Regions from separate parts of the Mucilaginibacter mali genome, predicted to be linked through region 3. Evidence: riboswitches for the same ligand, from Rfam matches in the RefSeq annotation. Region 3 holds a riboswitch; each other region holds the start of a gene.
What was found. A riboswitch is a leader RNA that binds a small molecule or an ion and turns the genes downstream of it on or off. The one in region 3 is predicted to bind S-adenosylmethionine.
Positions count from the first base shown of each region.

Region 1: linked by a shared signal. The riboswitch ahead of HQ865_RS03905 (peroxiredoxin) and the one ahead of metH (methionine synthase) in region 3 are both predicted to bind S-adenosylmethionine.
Region 2: linked by a shared signal. The riboswitch ahead of HQ865_RS09385 (homoserine O-acetyltransferase family protein) and the one ahead of metH (methionine synthase) in region 3 are both predicted to bind S-adenosylmethionine.

Region 1 is NZ_CP054139.1:898,861-902,140, reverse strand. It holds gene HQ865_RS03915 (peroxiredoxin family protein) at 1-400, opposite strand, end outside; tRNA gene HQ865_RS03910 (tRNA-Cys) at 631-701, opposite strand; gene HQ865_RS03905 (peroxiredoxin) at 947-1,582, opposite strand; SAM riboswitch class I at 1,757-1,875, opposite strand; gene HQ865_RS03900 (hypothetical protein) at 2,082-2,495, opposite strand; gene HQ865_RS03895 (helix-turn-helix domain-containing protein) at 2,597-2,833, opposite strand.
Region 2 is NZ_CP054139.1:2,230,393-2,233,672, reverse strand. It holds gene HQ865_RS09390 (homoserine dehydrogenase) at 1-1,042, opposite strand, end outside; gene HQ865_RS09385 (homoserine O-acetyltransferase family protein) at 1,051-2,103, opposite strand; SAM riboswitch class I at 2,347-2,458, opposite strand; gene HQ865_RS09380 (trans-sulfuration enzyme family protein) at 2,637-3,280, opposite strand, start outside.
Region 3 is NZ_CP054139.1:4,737,734-4,741,013, forward strand. It holds gene metH (methionine synthase) at 1-1,747, opposite strand, end outside; SAM riboswitch class I at 1,931-2,039, opposite strand; gene HQ865_RS20010 (DUF2752 domain-containing protein) at 2,123-2,422, shown strand; gene HQ865_RS20015 (hypothetical protein) at 2,434-3,280, opposite strand, start outside.

The DNA.
Region 1 (3,280 bases), 2.2 Mb from region 3:
TTAACGACAGGTTATTTTCCCATACCAACTTTTCCAGCGCCTTTTCCTTTTCGGCAGTGATGATGATCAGGTTGCCACCGCTGGCTTTTATTTCTGATTGGATAGCGTTCAATTGTTTCAATTGCTCCAAACCATGTTGCCGCCATTGGGGCGAGTAAAAACTGATGACCAGCGGTTTGCTCAGTAGCTGGCGCAATAGCAAGGCGCCATGTGTTTCGGCACCATTAAAAAAGTGTTGCCAGCGGGTATAGGCTGCCTGCAGGGTAAAACCGGGCAGGTAATTGCCGTTGCGGACCGGCTTCAACGGCTTATAGGCTCTAAAGCCCAGATCGCGCTCGGGGATAATTTCAGACAGATCGAAAAAAGGATATTTGGTATTGTTTATAGTTGTAGCTAACATGATGATATTTTTACTTAATGGTGAACAGGTTGCCTCGCGGCGTCTTTATGATTCAATTTCAGCCGGGCTACAACATCGGGCTGAACCATAAATGATGTTAAAATATTTCATGTTCTGGTGCATTATTTCAAATGTATATAATATCTATAGATTTTATAGTATTTATTTAAATTTTCTTTCCTCGCTATTAAATTCAAAAAACAATAAGTGTTTTCGGGATTTAAGCTTCGAGGTCAGAGATGGAGTTGAACCACCGTAAAAGGTTTTGCTAACCTCCGCCTCACCACTCGGCCATCTGACCATATGCCCCGCCCCTTTCGGGGCTGCATAAAACCTTGCACAGTTTTACCTTTTATCGCTCGGGGCCGGGTATCGTTTATCTCCCTCATTAATAAAACCTTGCACAGTTTTACTTTTTGAGGAAATCTCCCCCTCTAAATCTCCCCCGAGGGGGGAGACTTTAAAACCTTGCACAGTTTTACTTTTATTTAGAGAGGCCTGTATTTCTTTCCCAACTCCTCCCCCTCGGGGAGGCCGGGAGGGGTATTACTTATTCGGCTGCGGTGTTGTCCTTAAATATGGCTTCACCACTTTATGCCCTTTCGGGAACTTATCAGGGATATCCTCGGTTTTGATAGAGGGCAGCACTACTACATCCTCGCCGTCTTTCCAATCGGCCGGAGTGGCTACGCTGTGGTAGGCGGTCAGTTGCAGCGAGTCGATCACACGCAATATCTCGTTAAAGTTACGGCCGGTAGATGCTGGATAAGTAATGATCAGCTTGATCTTTTTATCCGGACCTATGATGAACAGCGAGCGCACCGTAGCGTTCAGCGAAGCATTCGGGTGGATCATATCGTAAGCCTCGGCAATCTTGCGGTCTTCGTCGGCTATAATGGGGAAGGTTACTTCAACGCCTTGCGTTTCGTTGATATCGCTGATCCATCCGTGGTGCGATTCTACCGAATCTACACTCAGTGCCGCTACTTTCACGTTGCGCTTGGCAAATTCTTCTTTCAGTGCGGCGGTGCGGCCCAGTTCGGTAGTGCACACCGGGGTATAATCGGCAGGGTGACTGAACAGTACGCCCCAGCCGTCGCCTAAAAATTCGTAGAAATCAATTTCGCCCTGGCTGGTTTGTGCTTTAAAGTTTGGCGCATCGTCGCCTAATCGTAAACTCATGTTTTTCGTTTTTAAAATTTGTGATCGGATGTATTTAAAAGTTTCGTGGTTATCAACTCAAAACTAACTAATACAGGCCGATTAATTGTTATCTTAAAATTATTGTTTTATGCATCGCTTATCCGCGAAAACCGAAAGGGAGAGAAACCGTAGCAATGGTTGTGTTTGTTCACTCGCTTATCTTTCCCCGTTTTGGTAACGGAGCAGGAATTAGCACCTTGTTACGGCCGATAAAGGCGGTACAGGTTGCCAAGACGTCTTCGGGCCTTTCCCTCAGTCTTTCTGGATAAGTAAATAAAAGAACGATTATGGCAACAAATATAAGGGCAATAATTAAAATAGCAAATAAAATCTATAGATTTAGTAGAATTTATTTGAAATAGGTTGATTATCAGACAGAAAATTGACCGCTGATTTTTAGATGATTGTTTTGATTTCATTGATTATCTAATTTTTCAAAAAATCAGCGAAATCAAATAATCAGCGCACATCAGCGGTCTTAGTCAACTATCCTATCCAAATCCTCATAAACAAAGCACTGCTCGTTACCGGTGCTTACCAGGTCAAGTTTAAGTCCCTTTAATTCGGCGGCGCGATAACCCAGGCCTTTTGTCCGGCGGATGCCATCCAGCTTGTTCCATTTGTTTACCAAAACTTCTTCCACATTATCAAAACTTCCGCGTTTAATGCGTACCGACATATATTCGGCATTCGCTTTTTTGGTATAACCTCTAAACGTATAGGTAAAACCCTCGGGATGTGCCTTCAGTTCGGCTATCAGGGCTTGTTTGTATTTGGTGCTGTTATCGGGGTAAGCAGTTATTTTTTTGTTCGACGCTTCGGTTTGCGGGTTGCGGCAGGCTGTTATCGACAGCGCGGCGGCAGCGAGGATGAGGGTACAAATTGCTTTCATAATTAAGGGTTGGTTAATATCAAATATAGTAATATTTGATATTAACCATATACCGCCAATACAATTAATAATATACCGGCAGTTCCCCTTAGCTTGAGTATTTAATGCTTCTCCAGCAATTCAAAAATACTGATGCCCAGTATCTGCATAATAACCAGTAGCTTGTAAATAGTAAGTTCGCTAATACCGCGCTCAAGCTTACTGTAAGCGTTTTGCGATATGCGCAAATGCCGGGCAAGGTGCCCCTGTGTCAGTTTATTTAGCTTGCGGTAATGCCTAACTTTATCAAGTAACCGTCTGACGGTTTTATCATGATCGTGTTCTTCCTGTTGTTTCATAAGGTTGAAAATTATTATGTTAAAGCAACAGCGCATATTTATTACTTGTTTTATAAAATACTTATTAAATAGCTATTGTAACGGTGTTTATACAAATAATAAGACCCATTAAACGTCAAAACCGATATTTTATCGGGCCACAATTTATTATCATAATATATTTATGGCGTTGCCTGCGGCCCGCGCTATCCGCTCATACTGCACAGGCTTTAGCCACAGGGCCGGTATCCGCTTCTATCGCTAACGCGGAATTGTCAGAACCGGGATTAAACAGATTTTCAGGATTCAGGACATTTTAAAAGAATTTGAACAATCACTGTGCATCCCCAACTCCAGGTCCCCTATCTTGTCATCTTAAAAATCTGTTTAATCATGGTTCAGATATTTTTTTCTTAATTTTCCTGTAACCATTTTTTTTAGCCGGAGTTTACAGGCATATAATATATG
Region 2 (3,280 bases), 2.5 Mb from region 3:
CGTCAACTAAACTCTCGTCCTCGTAACGCAGGTAAATATTCAGTTCGATGTTGTTGGTAAACTGCAGATCGCGCTTGTTGTGCGCTTTTTTATACTCGTACTGGTAATCGTAACGCAAAGCCGCGATATCTGATAACACCGCCGAACCCGTAGGGTGACCGCCCGCTCCCTTACCATAAAAGAACTGCTGATCGGCAAAGGCAGCCTGTACGGTTACACAATTGTACTCGTAATCTACATTGTACAGAAACTCGTTCTCGTGCACAAACTTAGGCAGCACAAACATGGTTACGTTCTCCTCATCCAGTTTTTTGGCGACCGGCACCAGTTTTATCTTCAATTTCTTTTCACGGGCATATTGCAGATCGCGCGCGGCCAGGTTTTGGATGCCAACGTTCAATACATCCTCGGGTTTTACAATTACCCCGTAAGCGTGGGTTGCAGCAATAACCAGTTTAAATTTGGCATCAAAACCACCCACGTCCATAGTAGGGTCGGTTTCGGCAAAGCCAAGATCCTGCGCCAGTTTCAAAGCGCTGTCGTAGTCTATGTTGTCGTTATATCCCTTTGATAAGATATAATTGGACGAACCATTAAAGATACCACTGATAGAGTGCAGCAACTCATTATCATAATATTCTTCCAGGTTACGGATAATAGGGATACTGCCGCATACTGCGCCCTCGTATAGCAGCGATGTGCCATGCTCATGTTGCAGGTCAATCAGTTCCTGCAGGTACAGGGCCACCATCTTTTTGCTGGACGATACCACATTTTTCCCGGTTTTTAAAGCGGTGGATACAATGTGGTATGCTGCTTCAGTATCGTTGATCAGCTCTACAATGGTATTGATCTCCGGGTTGTTCAGCAGTTCGTCCCGGTCGGTAGTGAATAATTCGGCCGGCAGCGAACGTGTTTTCGCAGGGTCTTTGATTGCTATTTTAACAATTTCGATATTCAGGTTTTTAGTGCGGATGATATCATACAAGCCCTGGCCCACTACGCCAAAGCCAAAAAGTCCGATCTTTAGTTTTTTGCTCATTTTTATATTTATGCGGTTTGCTGCAAGTCGATGATCTTGCCTTTTACGTCTGTTTTAAAAAAGGATGAAATAATATTGGTTAATAATTCGGTGTCGATCAGGAACCCATCATGCCCGTAAAACGAATCCATTTCGGCCAAAGCCGCCTTTGGGATCTGTCTGAACAGGTATTGCTGCTCCTCGATAGGGAATAACACGTCTGACTTAATACCGATCACCAGCGTTCGTGCCGTAATGGTAGCCAGTGCCGCTTCAACGCCATGCCTGCCGCGGCCTGCATTGTGCGAATCCATCACCCTGGTTAAATACCAATAACTGTAGGCATTAAATCTGTTCACCAGTTTCTGGCCCTGATAGTTTTGGTAGCTGGCCGCGCGGTAATTATGCAGCTCGTCCGTTTGTTCCTGCTGGGTAAGGTTATACGTTTTATGGTTACGGTACGATAGGAGGGCGATGCTGCGGGCAGCCTTCAATCCTTTGCTACCACCATCGGGGGTATTATCATATAAGGTACTATCCGCGCTTAAAGCCATGCGTTGCGACTCGTTAAAGGCGATGCCCCATGGTGAATGCCGGGCGTTACTGGCAATCAGTATCAGGTTGCGGATGCGCGAGGGCTCCATAATGCTCCATTCCAAAGCCTGCTGCCCGCCTAAGGAGCCGCCCAACAATATCTCTATTTGATTAATGCCCAAATGATCGGCCAGTAAACGGTGTGCCTTTACAATGTCGCGGATGGTATAATCAGGAAATGTAAGGTAATAGGGCTGACTTGTCGCAGGGTTAACGCTTAAAGGATTGGTAGTGCCATAAGCCGAACCCAGGATATTAGCGCATACGATGAAATGCTCATCGGGATTAAAATAAAAGCCATCGCCAAAAAGCCCTTTCCACCAATCCAGTACATCCGAATTTGCTGTGAGCGCGTGGCACACCCAAACTACGTTACTGGCATCGCGGTTAAGGGTCCCGTAGGTATGAAAACCAATCTCCAGTTCGGGCAGGTGCTTGCCCGATTCCAGTTCGAAGGGTTTATTGTATTTAAATATTTGTGTATTCATGTTTAATGCTTCGACGGCATTGTGTGATCTGAAATAAATTGATAATTAATTGATAAATAGCGAATTAAGCTATTAAAAGCTATACACGTGTTCGCGATAATTAATACTGAGGGAACGTGTATTGCTTAGCAACAGCAACAACAAATTCGCATACCGCGGTTAGGGGTATGGCAAATTGAGCAGGTACGCGTTTGCGTATCAGAAGAGTTTTGTTGGATAATAATCAGACTTTTCATGGTTATTAATTTATATCCCCCGATGATCCATTCACCGGGCCAGGATTTGGCACCTTCTCCACCCTGGAGGGTTGCCAGCGGGTCTCTGAGCCTGATCTCTCGCCGCTTCTTTATAAATCGAAACCTTTTTGAGGGGTTTGATTTGATTTTGGTATCACTACCAAATAATGTTCCAAATATAGGATGATAATTACTTATCTGCCAAATTTTATTTTTATTTCAAGGATAAAGGTAAAAGGCGAAAGGATAAAGGTTCGCAAATTTTGACCTTTCGCCTTTTTACCTTTATCCTTTTGCCTAAAAAGCAAGCGCCTGCTCCATATCCTCGATCAAATCATCAATGTGTTCTAAACCGATCGACACCCGCAATAAATTATGCGGTGTTTTAGTATCCGGCCCTTCAACCGATGCACGGTGTTCTATCAGGCTTTCCACACCGCCCAAACTGGTGGCTATGGTAAACAATTTCAGTTTGGATAATACCTTTTTAGCTTCATCAGCACCGCCTTTTACACAGAACGAGAACATCGCCCCGAAGCCCAGCATCTGCGATTTAGCAACCTCATGCTGTGGATGTGAAGCCAAGCCCGGATACATCACGCTTTCTACATTGGGGTGCTTTTCTAAAAACCGGGTTAGCAAGTTAGCATTGTGCTCATGGCCTTTCATCCGGTAAGGCAAAGTCTTTAAGCTGCGCACCAAATAATAACAATCCATGGGCGAGGGGATAGCGCCGCCCATTTCCTGCACCTGGCGGATACGCTGCCACCATTCATTATTTTCGGGAGTGATCAACGCGCCGCCCATCAGGTCGCTATGCCCGCCGAAGTATTTGGTTGATGAATGCATCACCAGGTCGGCTCCCAAGCTCAACGGCTGCTGGAATATCGGCGTAGCGAATGTATTATCGCACACTACTTTAATATCATGCTGCCTGGCAA
Region 3 (3,280 bases):
GGAACGAGAACGAGATATTACTTACACCGCCGCTTACTTTGGCATGCGGCAAGTTCTCTTTTATCCATTTGGTAGCCTTAATAAAATCTACCGCGTAGTTATTATGCTCTTCCAAACCGGTGGCCACGGTCAGGATATTCGGATCGAAGATGATATCCTGCGGCGGGAAGCCTACTTCATCAACCAATATATCATAACTGCGCTTACATATCTCTATACGGCGTTCAAAGCTATCGGCCTGGCCTTGTTCATCAAAGGCCATTACCACGGTGGCCGCGCCGTAGCTTAATATCTTGCGGGCGTATTCTTTAAATTTATCCTCGCCCTCTTTCAGCGAGATGGAGTTCACGATACCTTTCCCCTGCAAGCATTTCAAACCCGCTTCTATCACCGTCCATTTTGATGAATCGACCATGATAGGCAACTTGGCGATATCCGGCTCGGATGCCAGCAGGTTCAGGAACTTGGTCATGGTCGCTTCCGAATCGATCATGCCTTCGTCCATATTCACGTCTATCACCTGCGCGCCGCCTTCTACCTGCTGGCGGGCAACGGTTAAGGCGCCCTCGTAATCCTCGGCCAGTATCAGCTTACTGAATTTTGGCGACCCGGTGATATTGGTACGCTCACCCACGTTCACAAAATTGGTTTCGGGCGTAATGGTAACGGCTTCCAGACCGCTCAGGCGCATGTAGGGCGCTATCTCAGGGCGCTTGCGGGGTTTTACATTGGCGGCTTTTTCGGCAATGGCACGGATATGGTCGGGCGTGGTACCGCAGCAACCGCCTACGATATTCACCATCCCGTTCAGCATAAAATCTTCTACCAGGTGCGCGGTCTCGTGCGGAACTTCGTCGTACTGGCCAAACTCGTTTGGCAAACCGGCATTAGGGTAGGCCGATACAAAAACATCGGCTTTGTGTGCCAGCTCTTCCAGGTGAGGGCGCATTTCTTTAGCACCCAGCGCACAGTTCAAACCTACCGAAAGCAGGTTGGCATGCTGTACCGAATCCCAAAAAGCCTCGACCGTCTGGCCTGATAAGGTACGGCCAGATGCATCGGTAATGGTACCCGATATCATCAATGGCAAGCCCGACCCCTCTCTAAATCTCTCCCCGGAAGGGAGAGACTTCCTTAATTCCGGGTTAGCTCTTAATTCATCAAAATAACGTTTGGCAGCAAACAGGGCAGCCTTTGCGTTAAGGGTATCAAAAATAGTTTCGATCAGTAAAAGGTCCGATCCGCCATCCACCAATCCGCGGATCTGGTCGTAATAGGCATCGGCTAAAATATCAAAGTTAACGGCACGATAGCCTGGGTCGTTAACATCGGGCGATAGCGACGCGGTACGGTTCGTTGGCCCAACAGCACCAGCCACAAAGCGCGGCTTTTCGGGCGTAAGTTGATTGTATTCGTCCACCACTTCGCGGGCAATGCGGGCACCCTCGTAGCTCATCTCGTAAGCCAGTTCTTCCATGTGGTAGTCGGCCAGCGAAATTACCTGCGTGCTGAATGTGTTGGTCTCGATGATATCGGCACCGGCATCAAGGTATTCTTTATGGATGGCTTTGATCACATCCGGGCGCGTCAGGTTCAGCAGGTCGTTATTGCCTTTTAAATCAGACTTATGGTCGCGGAAGCGCTCCCCACGGAAGTCTTCTTCCGTAAGGTTGTACCGCTGTATCATGGTACCCATGGCCCCGTCTATCACCAGGATGCGTTTCTCTAATTCTTTTCTAATATCCATTGTTGAGATATGAGATGCGAGATTTGAGATGTGAGACATTTCACACCCAGATGCAGCATCTTAACAGTTACGGAGATATCAGATATATGGGAACAGACACCCAAAATGGTCTCAAATCTCATATCTAATATCTCACATCTATAAAGCGGCTTATATCGAAAAGTCGGGTAGTACTTTGACCTTCGCTTATCTTTCCCGCAGCCTTAAGGGGCTTGAGTAGAATTTAGCACCTTGTTAGCACAGGTTGCTAAGACATCGCAGGGTCTAATCCCTCCGTCTTTCTCTATAAGCAGTGCAAAATTGCGCAATAAACTTATCAATTGCAAATGGAATTAGCAGGGGTATTACTAAGCTGATACTACTATGATAAATTAATTGCAGATATTTGAACTATTGAAACTCATTCGCTCAAATATCGAACTCCTGTTTTGGGTAGCCGCACTCATCGCTCTCGGCTTTAGCGACCCAACGCAAACTCATTTTGTGCTGTGTCCACTGCGATTAATGGGCTTTACCTGGTGCCCCGGCTGTGGGATCGGCCACGCGATAGCTTATCTTTTTCATGGCAATATTGCCGCATCGTGGCATGCGCATTGGTTGGGGATACCAGCTTTGGCGGTATTGCTTTACCGGATAGTTACTTTATCGGTTACCCGGTACAAAGAGTATACATAACCCAATCCTTTTCAGTAAACCAGCGACTGGAATTTCTTATTATCCCTTAAAAATCCAAACGCCGGCTCCGTCCGCAATGGTTGTTTGGAGAAGTTATGGCTGATAGCTTGCTTGAGGTAATAAAGCGTACCGCTTTCGTCTTTATCGGCGGCAACCAGTAAGGCATGGCGATAGTATACCAGAGGGTTTTCGGGTTCGAAGACTTCAGATACTGTCAGCAACTCAGCCGCAGTATCATACCGTTTCGCGCTGTAATAATTGCCAAAGCTTTCGGCGGCGTTAGCTATGATGAACGCTTTTTGTCGGGCCACATAATTGCTATCGGCCGGTAGGTGTGATAGCAGCATTTTGTTAAGCGATGCTAACTCGTTTTTCCACCAGCCTTTGGTTTTTATGGCGGTGGTATTCGCGGTGATGATCTGCTGAAAAGCTTCGGCAATCTTTTGCTGACAGGCATTTTCCTTGATCATCAATTGCTTTTCCTGTGCCAGCTCATCCCGGTAGCCGGCAGATGTTTCCAGTGCTTTCAGCTTTTCAGCATAATCTGCATCTTGTTTTATGCTGAGATACTGCCGGTACAAGTTTGCCTTAGTAGCTACCGAAATGTTTTGCCCGATAAGGCCATCTATCAAGGCCCTGTATTGTACGATCTTATCTTCATTGCTTTGTTTTTGATGTTGGAGGAGCGACCATAACAACGCGCTCATAAAAACATCAACCGGCGGCCAGCGGTGAGGGCCAGCGAACATTTGCAAAGCACTAACACTCCCGCTTGATTGCAAGGTTTGCACAACCTGCTGCAACTCTACATAGTTAAAATCCTGGTTACCTGCGATGGCAGCCAGAGTCCATGGCAAT